2 regions of the Mycolicibacterium nivoides genome follow, and region 1 is predicted to be linked to the other one. Evidence: predicted binding sites of a transcription regulator. Region 1 holds the regulator's gene; the other holds the start of a gene.
The links. The regulator LexA, encoded in region 1, represses DNA repair genes until DNA is damaged. The targets are predictions, from matches to a motif close to CGAACANNTGTTCG.
Positions count from the first base shown of each region.

Region 2: a site for LexA is predicted at 5,961-5,974, ahead of EH231_RS04690 (DUF222 domain-containing protein). Genes of this name have one in related genera too.

Region 1 is NZ_CP034072.1:667,989-675,855, reverse strand. Features, by position in the region: gene EH231_RS03355 (proteasome assembly chaperone family protein) at 1-359, shown strand, start outside; gene EH231_RS03350 (alpha/beta fold hydrolase) at 396-1,418, shown strand; gene EH231_RS03345 (PhzF family protein) at 1,487-2,173, shown strand; gene nrdR (transcriptional regulator NrdR) at 2,197-2,652, opposite strand; gene EH231_RS03335 (LysM peptidoglycan-binding domain-containing protein) at 2,817-3,314, opposite strand; gene lexA (transcriptional repressor LexA) at 3,569-4,288, shown strand; gene EH231_RS03325 (LGFP repeat-containing protein) at 4,340-6,715, opposite strand; gene EH231_RS03320 (acyl-CoA dehydrogenase family protein) at 6,895-7,867, opposite strand, start outside.
Region 2 is NZ_CP034072.1:945,077-952,943, forward strand. Features, by position in the region: gene EH231_RS04665 (M24 family metallopeptidase) at 4-1,089, shown strand; gene efp (elongation factor P) at 1,114-1,677, shown strand; gene nusB (transcription antitermination factor NusB) at 1,680-2,168, shown strand; gene EH231_RS04680 (molybdopterin-dependent oxidoreductase) at 2,262-4,511, shown strand; gene EH231_RS04690 (DUF222 domain-containing protein) at 4,814-5,956, opposite strand; gene EH231_RS04695 (GntR family transcriptional regulator) at 6,222-6,980, shown strand; gene EH231_RS04700 (4Fe-4S dicluster domain-containing protein) at 6,977-7,204, shown strand; gene EH231_RS04705 (ABC transporter substrate-binding protein) at 7,215-7,867, shown strand, end outside.

The DNA of each region.
Region 1 (7,867 bases):
CGGCCGCCGAGGCCCTGCTGGCCGAGGTGGCCCGGACCGGTTCGCTACAACTGCCGCTGGAGAAGCTGTCCGAGGCCGGTGCCGAGGTGTACGGCAAGATCAACGAGCAGGTAGAGGCCAGTGCCGAGGTCGCCCAAGTGGTGACCGGGTTGGAGCGCCAGTACGATGCGTTCGTTGCCGCACAGGAGAATCGGTCTCTGCTCGCGCGTGACGAGGAGCTGCCCAGCGGTGACGAGCTGGGAGCCGAGTTCGAACGGTTCCTCGCCCAGCAGACCGGTGACAAGTACAAAGACGACAAGTACAAAGACGGACGAGATGGCTTCGGCGACGGATTCCCGACCGGCGACAACCACTCATAGGAGCCCGATGGCGGGCCGAGAGCGAGGTTGACCAGCATGACCGAGCGCAAACCCCATCTGCGGACCGTTCGCGAGCTCACCCCGACGCTCGAGTACCGCACGATCCACGGTTACCGGCGGGCCTTCCGGGTCGCCGGATCAGGTCCGGCGATCCTGCTGATCCACGGCATCGGCGACAACTCGACCACGTGGCACACCGTGCAGTCGGCGCTTGCGCAGCGGTTCACCGTGATCGCCCCGGATCTGCTCGGCCACGGCAGCTCTGACAAGCCGCGGGCGGACTATTCGGTGGCGGCCTACGCCAACGGCATGCGCGACCTGCTCAGCGTGCTCGACATCGACAGGGTGACCGTGGTCGGCCATTCCCTGGGCGGCGGCGTGGCCATGCAATTCGCCTACCAGTTCCCGCAGTTGGTCGACCGCCTCATCCTCGTCGGCGCCGGCGGGGTCACCAAGGACGTCAACGTGGCGTTGCGGGTCGCCTCCCTGCCGATGGGCAGTGAGGCCCTGGCGCTGCTGCGGCTTCCCCTGGTGCTGCCGGCGATGCAGCTGGCCGCCCGCGCCGCGGGCGCAATGCTGGGCTCAACCGGTCTCGGGCATGACATTCCGGACATGGTGCGTATCCTGGCCGATCTGCCGGAGCCGACGGCATCGGCGGCGTTCGCCCGGACTCTGCGTGCCGTGGTGGACTGGCGTGGCCAAGTGGTCACCATGCTGGACCGCTGTTATTTGACCGAATCTGTTCCCGTGCAACTGATCTGGGGCGACTCCGACTCGGTGATCCCAGTCGGCCACGCCCGGATGGCCCACGCCGCGATGCCCGGTTCCCAGTTGGAGATCTTCAAGGGATCCGGGCATTTTCCGTTCCACGACGATCCCGACCGCTTCGTCGAGGTGGTCGAACGCTTCATCGACACGACCGAACCGTCGGTCTACGACCAGGATCGGCTCCGCGCCCTGCTGCGCAGCGGACGGACCGAATCGGCGATGACCGGGCCGTTCGATACCCAGATCGCGGTGCTCGACGCGATGGACGCCGACGAACGCAGCGCGACCTGACCTTCTACCCGAACGGGGTCTCGTCGCGGTCCGCCCGGGGAGGGTGGGCGGCGACGTAGCATCGGACCATGGCCATCGACGTCACCGTGTTACGCGTGTTCACCGACTCCGACGGCAAGTACGGCAATCCGCTCGGCGTCGTCGACAACAGCACCGTCGCCCCCGGCGACCGGCAACGGATCGCGGCCGAATTGGGTTACAGCGAAACCATATTCATCGATCTGCCGCAGCCCGGCGGCAACTCGGCCAGTGCTCACATCTTCACCCCGGTCGCCGAGCTGCCGTTCGCAGGGCACCCGACGGTCGGTGCCTCGTGGTGGCTGCGCGAAACAGGGCTGCCGGTCCACACCCTGCGAGTGCCCGCGGGAATCCTCCAGGTGGAGTACGACGACGATCGCGCCGTCGTCAACGCCCGCTCGGAGTGGGCACCGGAGTTCGCCATCTACGACCTGGCCTCGGTCGACGAGTTGCTCGCCGCCGATCCCGACGATTTCACCGATGCCGACGAGAACTACCTGTGGGCCTGGATCGACGAGGCGAACGGCACCTTGCGATCGAGGTCGTTCGCCCCGCACCTGGGGATCCCCGAAGATGAGGCCACCGGCGCGGCGGCGGTGCGGATGACCGACTATCTCAGCCGGGATCTGACGATCATCCAGGGCAAGGGCTCGGTGATCGAGACCCGCTGGAGTCCGGAGGGCTGGGTTCGCCTGGCCGGCCGCGTCGTCAACGACGGCACCTCCCGACTGGACTGAACCGGGACCGAACCCGGGCCGGATTACGCCTCGGCGCGGTGGGCCCGCAGGGCCTCGATCTCGCGCTCGAAGTCTTCGGCTGACGAAAATGACCGGTACACCGAGGCGAATCTCAAGTAGGCGACCTCGTCGAGTTCGCGAAGCGGTCCGAGTATCGCCAGGCCGACCTCGTGACTGGGGATCTCGGGTGTGCCCAGTCCGCGGACGGCGTCCTCGACCTTCTGTGCAAGTACGTTGAGGGCGTCGTCATCGACCTGCCTGCCCTGACAGGACCGACGTACCCCGCGGATGACCTTCTCGCGGCTGAACGGCTCGGTCACCCCGCTGCGCTTCACCACGGCCAGCACGGCCGTCTCAACAGTGGTGAATCGGCGTCCGCATTCAGGGCAGGACCGCCGGCGCCGGATGGCCTGTCCCTCGTCGGTCTCGCGGGAATCAACCACACGCGAATCAGGGTGACGGCAGAACGGACAATGCATTACCGCTCCTTCGTCATGCCGCCGGACAACTAGCTCGAGCGCCCTTGAGCGTACCCGCGTTGCCCGCGGGAGACTCACCGCCGGGTGCAGTGGGGTGTAGGTGCTCAAGCCGACGCCGGCCAGTGTGGCTGGCAGCCAGGACGATTCAGCGGACATCGCACTGCTCAGCCAACCGGGGCGAGCAGCGTCTGCCCTGCGTCGATCGCCACCGAGTCGAGCTGGTTGAGATCGCGGATCTGCTCGACGACCCGGGCCACCGGAGCATCCGGGGCGACGCGCCGGGCCACCTGCTGCAGCGTCTCCCCCGACTTCACCTGGACCACGGCCAGTTCGGTCGGCGTCGGAGTCTCGGCGCCCACGACCCCGCCGAGTTGTGCCACCAACCCCAGCCACACGGTGATGCCGGCGGCGACGAGAGCCAACAGGACCGTGGTCAACGGCGTGATGGGCCGGCTGCGATGAGACGCCCGCGACATCAGTACGCCGGTTCCGCGGTATCGGACCGCACCGATGTCGGGACGGGACGGCGCGGGCCGCTGGACCCGGCGTACCGGCCGCGGCGCGGCGGCGCCGAACTGGGCGCGGGCGCGGGGCGGCTGCGACTTCTGCGTGGCCCGAACAGCGCTGGAACGGCTATCGGCGGGGATATCGATGATCGCCATCTGACTGCCTTTCGGTGGGTCGTGTTCGCTCTTGTGTTCGAACATAGTCGCTCATGTGTTCGATGGATAGAACATGTGATCGAACTGTTGCCAAACGATAGAACGGACCACCGACAAGTTCGGGCCGCGAAGCCCGCGCACGACCCGCGCCAGGCCCCTCGTGAGCCCCTCGCGCATCCCACCAGCGGACACGCGCGCAACACGCGTCGAACACATGTTTGATTAATGTTCGACCAGCGACTACATTCGGCCTCATGAGCGACGACCGCAGCAGGGACGGCAGCATCGACAGCCCGGCCGGATCGGACAGCGCGGGCCCACGCCGGGCCGAGGGCGGCCTCACCGACCGGCAACGGACCATCCTCGACGTGATCCGCGCGTCGGTGACCAGTCGCGGCTACCCGCCCAGCATCCGCGAGATCGGCGACGCGGTCGGCTTGACCTCGACCTCATCGGTCGCCCATCAGTTGCGCACCCTCGAACGCAAGGGCTACTTGCGGCGCGACCCCAACCGGCCGCGTGCCGTCGACGTGCGCGCCTCCGACGATCCGGCGGCCGCAGTGGTGTCCACCGATGTGGCCGGCTCCGACGCGTTACCCGAACCGACCTTCGTGCCGGTGCTGGGGCGCATCGCCGCGGGTGGTCCCATCCTGGCCGAGCAGGCCGTCGAAGACGTCTTCCCGCTGCCCCGCGAACTGGTCGGCGAAGGCTCGCTGTTCCTGCTCAAGGTCGTCGGAGACTCGATGGTCGACGCCGCGATCTGCGACGGCGACTGGGTGGTGGTGCGCCAGCAGAGCGTGGCCGACAACGGCGACATCGTGGCAGCCATGATCGACGGCGAAGCCACCGTCAAGACATTCAAGCGGACGCGCGGTCAGGTCTGGCTCATGCCGCACAACCCGGCGTACGACCCGATCCCGGGCAACGACGCCGCGGTGCTCGGCAAGGTCGTCACCGTGATCCGCAAGATCTGACCAGCCGAGATCGGGCCCGGCCGCACCTCGATGTGGCCGGGCCTTTCGATTTCAGTCGGCTCGCACAAATCCGTTTGTGCGAGCGAATTCCTCACTGGCGAACCAGATCTCGGCCGTCGCGTCGTCGTACTCGCTGCTGTCGGGCGCCCAGTACCGACCGGACTTCGTGTCGGCCTTGATCGGGTAGCCCTCCGGTGCGCGGTTCGGGTCGTCCAGCGGTAGGTGAATGGCCGTGGCGCTGGGGATCTCATCGAGTTCGATGGCCGCATGGCGCCCACTGTGGGCCTCGCTGCTATAGGCCTCACTGCTGTAGGCCTGGCTGCTGCTGTAGGCCTCGGCCTCGGTGATGACCCGGGTCGGAGCGGTGTCGACGTTGTCCTGATCGCTCGGCACGGCCAAGCCCGCCGCCGCGAAACCCGCCGCTTCACGCACCCCGCCGGCCGGGCTCGCGAGCGCCCGGGTATCCGTCAGGTCCTCGTCCGCGAGTTCCGCTTCGATCTCACCTTCGGTGTCATCACCTTCGGCGACTTCCTCGAAGTCGGCATCTATGGGCGCGTCGGGATCCTCGTCCTCGTCGAAATCGTCGTCCTCGAAGTCATCTTCTTCGAAGTCGTCGTCATCATCGAAGTCGTCGTCGTCCTGGTAGCCGTCGTCTTCGTACCTGTCGTAACGCTGTTGGGGCTCCGGGCCGGCCAGCTGCGAGGAATCCTCGGGTGGCTCGTCCTCCTCGCCCGGCGCTCCATAGCCGCCGGGCGATCCGTGCGGAGCGGCCCATTGACTGACCGGCATCGCGATGTCGGTGGGACCGTCGTACGGGGACGCCGCCGCGCCCCCCGCCGATTCCTCGCCCGGCCCGGCGAATCGCGCCGTCGTGGCCTCACCGGCACCGTAGACGGAACTCGGCGCGTAACCCGCCTCCCGCGCCCCGCGCTCGTCACCGAACTCGTCGTCGTACCCACGCGATTCGTAGCGCGCGTCGTCGTACCCGCCCTCGTCATAGCGCGGTTCGCCGGGACCGCCGTCGTAGTCGTCGTCGAACGGATCGTGGTCGAAGTCGTCATCGTCACCGGCCCGGCGGCGGTGCCACAGCGCCGCACCAACGATCAGCCCTGCGAGCAGCAGAACCGGGACCACCGCGATCAGCCACCACCAGCTCCAATGCCAGGAGAACGGCTTCTTGGTGTCCGGGCCGGAAGGCTGCGGACCGGTGGCGTGCGGCTGTCCCACACCCGGAACCTCCAGCCCGCTCAGCTCGGAGGCGAGTTTCGAGGGCTCGGTGGTGAACGTGTTGGCGTCGCGGTCCCAGGAGATCGCTCCACCGCTGAACCGCTGGCTGATGACGGTGCCGTCTTCGGTCTGGTCGGCCATCGGGGCGCCCAGTGCGCCCTTCGCCCCGCCGAGCTTGTCCCAGGCCGCCTTCATGGCGCCGCGGACGATCACCGCGCCGTAATCGGGAGTCCAGAAGATGACGGGGTTGTCGGCGGCGGCGAAGGTGCTGATCCGGCTGTTCGGGCCCAGCCCGCCCTCGGACTCGCTGGCGGTCGGGAAGCCCAGATCGCCCTCGGGACCGCCGACGCTCTCGTACTTCTCCAGCAGCTGGCCGGTGATGGCGTTGGCCCCGGTGGCCGGGGTGTAGAAGATCTTGCCGCCGGCGTAGTTCTGGCCGAACCCACCGTCACTGATCGGATACTGGTCGCCGTCCTTGGCTCCCAGCGGGCCCATCGCCCCGCCTGCCGCACGCCGCGCCGCGGCGATCGCCGCGGCGGGATCCGACGGTATGTCCAGGCCGGCGAGCTGATCGGCTAGCTCCGGCGGCACGGTCGTGAACGCCTTGGTCTTGCGGTTCCAGGAGATCTCGCCGCCGGTGAACTTCTGAGAGCTCACGTCGCCGTCGAACGACTCATCTTCGGCCGGGACGCCCAGTACACCGGCAGAACCGCCGAGTTTGTCCCATGCGGCGTTGATGGCGCCCCGGACCACCCGGGCACCGGTGGACGGGGTCCAGAAGATGACGGGATTGTCAGGCGCGCTCAACGTCGAGTTGCGGCTGTCGGGAGCACGCCCGGCGCCTTCGTCGATGGTGGGGAATCCCAGGTCGCCTTCGGCCGGGCCACCCAACGACTCGTACTTCTCCAGAATCGCACCCTGCATGAAGTGAGCGCCGGTCGCCGGGGTGAAGAACATCTTGCCCCCGGCGAAGTTCTGCGCGAAGCCCGAACCCGCTGCGTACACGCCGCCCTGACGCGGTCCCAGTGGGCCACCGTCGCCGCCGCTGGCCTCCCAGGCGGCGGTGACGGCGGCGTCGGCGTCCGACTCCGGGGTGGCCGAAGCCACCGCCGGCACCATCAAGCCAGCGACCACGAGTGCGAGCATGCCGACCGCCAACCGCCACACGGCCGCGCTCAGCCTCGCTCCAGGCCTAGTCATGCGCTCTCCCCGCTCGTTCGGCAAAGTTTTCTCAGAAATGTCCCGCCCCGACAACTTTGCTTCAGCAGGTGACGATAACCAACTAACGCGGCCGATCATGACCAAAAAAGCCCCAATATCTGGGTCTGACGCCCCAGATTTGGGCTTCTCGGGGCGCCACGCCGGGTGATTCCGGTGCGTCAGACACCCAGACTGCGTCCGATGATCTCCTTCATGATCTCGGTGGTGCCGCCGTAAATGGTCTGCACCCGGGCATCCAGGTAGGCCCGCGCGACCGGGTACTCCCGCATGTAGCCGTAGCCGCCGTGCATCTGCAGGCAGCGGTCGATGAGCTCGACCTGCTTCTCGGTGGAGTACCACTTGGCCATCGCGGCCTGCTCCACGGTCAGCTTCTCGTCGAGGTGCAGCCGGATGAACTCGTCGACCATCATCCGCACCACGGTGGCCTCGGTCGCCAGCTCGGCCAACAGGAATCGGCTGTTCTGAAAACTGCCGATGGGCTTGCCGAATGCCTTGCGCTCCTTGGTGTACTGCACCGTCTGCTCCAGCACCGCCTCCATCGCCGCTGCGGCCATGATGGCGATCGAGATGCGTTCCTGCGGCAGGTTCTGCATCAGGTAGACGAAGCCCTGGCCTTCCTCGCCGAGCAGGTTCTCGACAGGCACCTTGACATCGGTGAACGACAGTTCGGCGGTGTCCTGGGCGTCCAGGCCGATCTTGTCCAGGTGCCGGCCCCGCTCGAAGCCCTCCATGCCGCGCTCCACCACGACCAGGGAGAAGCCCAAGGCCCCCTTCTCGGGGTCGGTCTGAGCGACGACGATCACCAGATCGGCGTTGATGCCGTTGGTGATGAAGGTCTTCGACCCGTTGAGGACGTAGTGGTCGCCGTCGCGGACCGCCCGGGTCTTGATGCCCTGCAGGTCGCTGCCGGTACCGGGTTCGGTCATTGCGATCGCCGTGATCAATTCGCCCGTGCAGAACTTGGGCAGCCAGCGCTGCTTCTGCTCCTCGGTCGCCAGCCGCAACAGGTAGGGCGCGACAACGTCGTTGTGCAGGCTGAAGCCGATGCCGCTGTAGCGGCCGGCGACGGTCTCCTCACAGACGATCGTGTTGTACCGGAAATCGTCGTTGCCGCCGCCGCCGTACTCCTCG
Region 2 (7,867 bases), 280 kb from region 1:
ACCGTGACTATTTCCCAGCGCAGGGACCGGCTGCGGCGTCGGCTGGCCGATTTGGGCCTGGACGCGATGTTGGTAACTGACCTGGTCAACGTGCGTTATCTGTCCGGATTCACGGGTTCCAACGCTGCCCTGTTGGTCCTCGCCGAGCACACCACTCCGGTGCTGGCCACCGATGGGCGCTATCGCACGCAGGCCGCGCAGCAGTCCCCGGACGCCGAGGTGGTCATCGAGCGGGCCTGCGGGTCGCACCTGGCCGGGCGCGCCGCCCGTACCGGCGCCCTGCGGTTGGGTTTCGAGAGCCATGTGGTGACCGTGGATGCCTTTGCGGCCCTGAAGAAGGCGGCCGGCGACACGGTCGAGTGGGTGCGCGCGGCGGGCACCGTGGAGGCGCTGCGCGAGATCAAGGATGCCGGCGAGATCGCGATGCTGAGACTGGCCTGCGAGGCCGCCGATGCGGCGCTCATGGACCTGCTGGAGCGTGGCGGCCTGCGTCCCGGCAGGACCGAGCGCGAGGTACGCAACGAGCTGGAAGCCCTGATGCTCGACCACGGCGCCGACGGGCCGTCCTTCGAGACGATCGTGGCGACGGGCTCGAACTCGGCAATCCCGCACCACCGGCCCACGGAGGCGGTGCTGGCCGCGGGGGATTTCGTCAAGATCGATTTCGGTGCCCTGGTGGAGGGCTATCACTCCGACATGACGCGCACGTTCGTGCTTGGCCCGGCGGCCCAGTGGCAGCTCGACATCTATGACCTGGTGGCCACCGCACAGCAGGCGGGTTGTGACGCGCTGGCCCCTGGAGTTTCGCTGAGTGCGGTGGACGCGGCATCGCGCCAGGTCATCGCCGATGCCGGCTACGGCGACAACTTCGGCCACGGCCTCGGCCACGGTGTCGGACTGCAGATCCACGAAGCGCCGGGAATCAATGCCGCCGCCGCCGGTACACTGCTTGCTGGCTCTGCGGTCACCGTTGAGCCAGGTGTCTACTTGCCCGATCGCGGCGGTGTCCGGATCGAGGACACCCTGGTCGTCGGAGAGGCGGCACCCGACCTGCTTACCCGGTTCCCCAAGGAACTGGCCATTTTGTGACAAAAGCTTAGGAGCTACACCCTCATGGCATCGACTGCCGACTTCAAGAACGGGCTCGTCCTGCAGATCGACGGACAGCTGTGGCAGATCGTCGAATTCCAGCACGTCAAGCCGGGTAAGGGCCCGGCCTTCGTGCGGACGAAGCTGAAGAACGTGGTGTCCGGCAAGGTCGTCGACAAGACCTACAACGCCGGTGTGAAGGTGGAGACCGCCACCGTGGACCGCCGCGACGCCACCTACCTGTACCGCGACGGCAACGACTTCGTCTTCATGGATTCCGAGGACTTCAATCAGCACCCGTTGTCCGAGGCGCTCGTCGGCCGCTTGGCCGACTTCCTGCTCGAGAGCCTGCCGGTGCAGATCGCCTTCCACGAGTCCGCGCCGCTGTACCTGGAACTTCCGGTGTCCGTCGAGCTCGAGGTTTCCCACACCGAGCCCGGCCTGCAGGGTGACCGCTCCAGCGCCGGCACCAAGCCCGCCACCATGGAGACCGGCGCCGAGATCCAGGTGCCGCTGTTCATCAACACCGGTGACAAGCTCAAGGTCGACACCCGCGACGGCAGCTACCTCGGCCGCGTGAATGGCTGACCATGCCTGACCGCCGTGGCGACCGGGGCCGTCACCAGGCCCGCAAGCGCGCCGTGGATCTTCTGTTCGAGGCCGAGGCGCGCGGTCTGACGCCGGAGGCGGTGGCCGATGGCCGTACCGCCCTGGCCGAGGATCAGCCCGACGTCACCCCGCTCAATCCCTACACGGTGTCGGTGGCGCGCGGTGTCACCGAACACGCCGCCCACATCGACGACCTCATCTCGGCGCACCTGCAGGGATGGACGTTGGAGCGGCTGCCCGCCGTGGACCGGGCCATCCTCCGGGTGGCGGTCTGGGAACTGCTGCACGCCGAGGACGTGCCCGAACCCGTCGCCGTGGACGAGGCCGTCGAGCTGGCCAAAGAGCTGTCCACCGATGAGTCGCCCGGGTTCGTCAACGGGGTGCTGGGCCAGGTGATGCTGGTGACCCCGCAGATCCGGGCCGCGGCCGCGGCCGTGCAGGGCGCGGTTCAGGACCGGCCCGAGCAGTAGGTTCGTGTCCCGGAGATCGGGAACACAGGTGCCGATCGGTGCCACGATGTTGTTACGTGTGTGACTACCCGTACCGACATCCGGAGGCCACTGATGGGACACGAGTCGAGAAGCATCGCGGACGTCGGTGCGGACGGCCTGCACCTGCACGCCTGTCCGCTGTGTGAGGCCATGTGCGGCTTGGAGATTCAGGTCGCCGACGGCAAGGTTGCGAGCGTTCGGCCGAACAAGTCCGACCAGTGGAGCGCGGGCCACATCTGCCCCAAGGGCGCGTCGCTGGCCGGGTTGCACGATGACCCCGACCGGATCCGCCGGCCGATGATCAAGCTGGACGGCGAATGGCACGAGGTCGACTGGGACACCGCGTTCCGTCGCTGCACCGAGCTGCTCGCTCCCGTCATCGAGAAGTACGGCATCGGCGCGGTCGCGGCGTATACCGGGAATCCGCTGGCGCACTCGTTCTCGTTGTCCCGCTACTCGGCGATCCTGCTCGGCCTGTCCGGTATGCCGATCACCTACTCGCCGGGCACCATCGACCAGTGGCCGAAGAACCTGTCGTCGCACCTGATGTACGGCAGCTGGTGGGCATTCCCGACGCCGGACATCCAACACACCGACCTGCTGGTGGTGATGGGGGCGAATCCCGCGGCCTCGCAGGGTTCGCTGCTGGCCGCCCCCGACGTGATGGGCATCATCGCCGGTATCCGCAAGCGCGGCAAGGTGATCGTCATCGACCCGGTGCGCACCGCCACCGCTGTCAAGGCCGACGAGTGGCTGCCGATCACGCCCGGTACTGACGCGGCACTGCTGCTCGGGATCGTCCATACCGTGTTCGACGAAGGGCTGGTCAACCTCGGCGAGTTGGAACGCCACCTCGAGGGAGTGTCCACCCTGCAGCAAGCGGTGGCCGACTGGTCACCCGAAAGGGTCTCTGCCACAACAGGTATCGATGCGGAGCGGATTCGTGGACTGGCCCGCGAGCTGGCCGGCACGCCGCGCGCGGTGGTCTACGGCCGGATCGGCACGTGCAATCAGGAGTTCGGCAGCCTGGCCAGCTGGCTGGTGGATGTGGTCAACATCGTCACCGGTCACTTCGACACCCCCGGCGGCGCGATGTTCGCCAGGCCGACGGCCTGGACGATCACGAGCCAGCCGATCCCGGGGCTGGAGGACGGGGCGCCGAATTTCGGCCGCTACCGCACCCGGGTGCGCGGGGCCAAAGAGGTGCTCGGGCAGGTGCCGGTGTCATGCATGCTCGAAGAGATCACCACGCCCGGTGAAGGGCAGCTCAAGGCCCTGATCACCGTCGCGGGCAACCCGGTGCTGTCCACCCCGGGCGGCGACAAGCTCGACGAGGCGCTGCCGCAGCTGGACGCGATGATCTCGGTGGACCTGTGGCTCAACGAGACCACCCGGCACGCCGACGTGATCCTGCCCGGTGCCTCGGCGCTCGAGCAGCCGCACTCGGCCGACCTGCTGCTGGGTGCGGCGATCAACAGCTTCGCCCGGTACTCACCGCCGGTGTTCCACCGCGAGGATCCCGATGCACCGGAGGAATGGGAGATTCTGATCCGGCTCACCGGGCTGTGCACGGGCACCCCGGCCGAGGATGTCGACATCGCCGCGCTCGATGACGGCTGGTTCGACTACCTGTGTTTCACCCAGGGGCTCGACGGCGCCGAGATCCGCAAGCAGTACGACCACGGCGGCCCCGAGCGGATGCTCGATCTGACGCTGCGGACCGCCGCGTTCGGCGACCGGTACGGCGAGAACCCCGACGGTCTGACCCTGGACAAGCTCAAGGCCCACCCGGACGGAATCAACTACGGCCCCATGGTGCCCCGGGTTCCCGAGGTGCTCGGCACCGCCGACCAGAAGATCCGGCTGGCGCCGCAGTATCTGCTCGACGACCTGCCGCGGCTGGCCGAGCGGCTCGATCGGGCTCCCGACGAACTGGTGTTGGTGAGCCGGCGCCATCTGCGGTCCAACAACTCCTGGCTGCACAACGTCGGTGCGTTGATGAAGGGGCGCGACCGGTGCACCCTGCTGATGCACAGTCAGGATGCGGCGGCCCGGAGGATCGCAGATGGCGACATCGCGGAAGTGGCGTCGGCCGGCGGCAAGATTGTTGTCCCGGTCGAGGTGACCGACGCGATCAAGCCCGGAGTGGTGTCGATGCCGCACGGCTGGGGCCACGGTCAGCCCGGGACGCGGCTCGGCGTCGCGAACGCGTCGCCCGGGGTCAACACCAACATCCTGTCGCTGCCCGATTTCCTCGACGAGCCGTCCGGCAACGGAGCGCTCAACGGCATCCCCGTCACGGTCAGCGCGACGACGAGCTAGCGGTGGTCCCGTCAACCGCTTGGTTCCGGGGGAACCAGTAGTTCCGCGGGGTGGAAGTGGTGGTTGAGGGTGTCTTGCCCGGCGTTCATCAGGGGTGGCGGATGCCAGTGGACACGTCCGGTGTCTGGATCGATGCTGGTGGTCCAGCCGAGTCCGACGAGGCGGTTGTCGGGGCCGCAGCCCAGGGCGAGGTCGGGGGCGTCGGTGTGGCCGCCGTGTTGCCAGTCGGCTCTGGCGTGGTGGACTTCGCAGCGATCGGCGGCTGCGGTGCATCCGGGGCGGGTGCAGCCGCGGTCGCGGTTTTAGAGCAGGAGTCGTTGGGCTTTGGTGGCCAACCGTTTGGTGCGGGCCAGGTACAGCGGTTCGGCGGTGTGGCGTTTGTAGACGGTGAGGTAGTGAAAGCTGTGTGATGCCAACCGGATCAGGTCGTTCATCGGCATCCGGATGCCCGCGCCGGTGACGGCGATCCCGGCGCCGGCTTCCAGTTCGGCCAGGGTGGTGGACACGACCACGGTGACCGGCAGGCCACCGTGTTGGCCGAGCCGTTTGGACATCAGCACTTCGCGTAGTGCCACTTTGAGTGCGTCGTGGTTGCGCTGGGCGACGGTGCGGGTGTCACGGTTGGCGGCGGCGTGCTGGTCTTGGCGGGCTTGAGCGGTGTCCTGTTCTGCCTCAGCGTCATCGAGCGGATTGGGCGAGGAGTCGTGGATCGGTTCGGGATCATCGGGATTGTTGATGCCCGGTGCACCCCACACGCCAGTGACGGTGGTCAGGTACGCCGCTGTCTCGGGGTCCAGCCAGCCTTGGACGTGCACCAGTCCGTCGGCGTCCTGTGTGCCGATCCGCAGCCCACGCAGGTGGGCCGCGACATCGGGTGAGTCGCCGTCCTGGTTGAGCAGATACAGCAGTTTGTCCGCAGCGGCTTTGAGCGTTTCAGGAGTGTCGCGGGTCGCCGCGGCCACCAGGTCCGATTCGATCTGGACGAGTTCAGCCGTGCTGACGTACTTTTTCGCCTCCACCAGAGTGTCGCGGATGATCGCGATGTGTTCGGTGTTGATGGTCCCTGACAGCAGCGCCTCGGCGCATGCGGGAAGTAGCGGCTCCAACACCTCACCGCCGATGGCATACCGCGGCCCCAGCTCGGCGGCTGCGGTCACGCGGCGTGAGGCCTCCTTGCCGCTGATCCGCATCCGGGTGGCCAGCACATCCTTCCAGGACTTGCCGCCGATCTCGTGCGGGATGGCCTGCGCCATCAGGGCGGCTTGGATCCGGTGATCGATCATCGCCTCGGTGCGGGCCTGCTGTTCGCGCTGGGACTGCAGTGCCAGCAATTCCGCGGTGCTCAACGCGGTGAAGTCGACATCGAGCAGCGCGGAGGTCGTCGCGCGGTGACCGGCCAGCGCCGCGTGCACCTCATCCCGGTTCTGTGCCAACCCGATCACCATGATTCGAACACTAGTTCGATACTCTGACAGGAATCACCAGGTTGGGACTGGCGAGACCAAAGTGGCCAAAGTTTTTCGGCCCGGCGCAATGAGTTTCGATCACCGCGATTTGTAAATTCTTGCCGGGATCGAGGTGGCGTAATGCCGGTCGGCAAGGCGGTTTCGCCAGGTACGGATCCTGGGTCGGCGGCGCAATCAGTTAACCTGCGTCGACGGCGTATCCGCCGCACTGCAGGTGCCTCCGACAGGCCCTTACCTTGAGTGCGTGTCTTCCCAGCCCGAAGCCCATCCCGTATCGCTGCCGAGTCGCCGTGCGCGTGCCGACCAGGCCCGTCAGGTCGCCGACGTGCTGCGCCACCAGATCCACGAGGGCACGTACGACCGGGCGCTGCCGGCCGAGGCGGAACTGGCCGCCGAATTCTTCGTCTCCCGCAACACCGTCCGTGAAGCCCTGGCCGTCCTCAAGTCCGAGGGCCTGATCGACCGCGGCACCAAGGTGGGCACCCATGTGGCGGGCCGCAAGTACGACCATGGCCTCGACGCGTTGGTGGGGCTGAAGGAGACCTTCAAGGACTACGGCGACGTCCGCAACGAAGTCCGTGCCGTGCAGCGACTCTCGGCCCCGCCCGCGGTGGCCCGCAAGCTGGCGCTGGAGCCCGGCGCCCAGGTGGTCTTCATCGAGCGCCTGCGCTACCTCGCCGATCTGCCGCTGTCGCTGGATCTGACCTACCTGGCGCCCGAGATCGGCGAGCAGGTGATCGGCCACGCGCTGGAGGACAACGACATCTTCGCGCTCATCGAACGGGTCAGTGGGCATCGCCTGGGCGGGGCGAGTCTTGCGCTGGAAGCGGTTTCGGCTGACCCGCACACCGCCGTGACGCTGCAGGTGCCGGCTGGATCAGCCCTGCTGATGGCCGAGCGGCTCACGAGTCTGGACGACGGCACGCCCGTCGACCTGGAGTACATCAGGATGCGTGGTGATCGAATCACCATGCGCGGCAACCTCAATAGGAGAGACGCATGACGCTGGTCAACCAACGCGCCGATGTCCCGGTGACCATCGACGAGTCCCTGTGTATCGAGGGCTGCACGTTGTGCGTGGACGTGTGTCCGCTTGATTCGCTGGCCATCAACCCCGACAACGGCAAGGCCTTCATGCACGTCGACGAGTGCTGGTACTGCGGGCCGTGCGCGGCCCGCTGTCCCACCGGCGCCGTCACCGTCAACATGCCCTATCTCATCCGTTAGAGGACCCGAAGTGAAAACAGCCCTGATCGCCCTCACCGCCGGTCTCACGCTCGCGACCGCCGGCTGCTCCCTGGACTCGGCGACGAAATCGGCCGACACGGTCGACGTCGTCGTCGGCTACCAGTCCAAGACCATCAACACCGTCACCGCCGGCACCCTGCTGCGTGCCCAGGGGTACCTGGAACGCCGGCTGGCCGACATCACCACCCGCACCGGCACCAAGTACAACGTGACGTGGCAGGACTACGACACCGGCGCCCCGATCACCGCGCAGATGGTGGCCGAGAAGATCGACATCGGCTCGATGGGTGACTATCCGATGCTCATCAACGGGTCCAAGACCCAGGCCAACGAACGCGCCAAGACCGAGATCGTCTCGGTCACCGGGTACAACCCGAAGGGTGCGCTGAACATGGTTGTGGTGGCGCCGGATTCGCCGGCCAAGTCGTTGACCGACCTGGCAGGCAAGAAGGTCTCGGCCAGTGTCGGATCGGCCGGCCACGGCATGCTGGTGCAAGCCCTCGGCAAGACCGGGATCGACGCCAAGACCGGTGTGGAGGTGCTCAACCAGCAGCCGCAGGTCGGTGCATCGTCGCTGGAATCCGGTCAGGTCCAGGCGCTTTCGCAGTTCGTCGCCTGGCCGGGTCTGTTGGTTCACCAGGG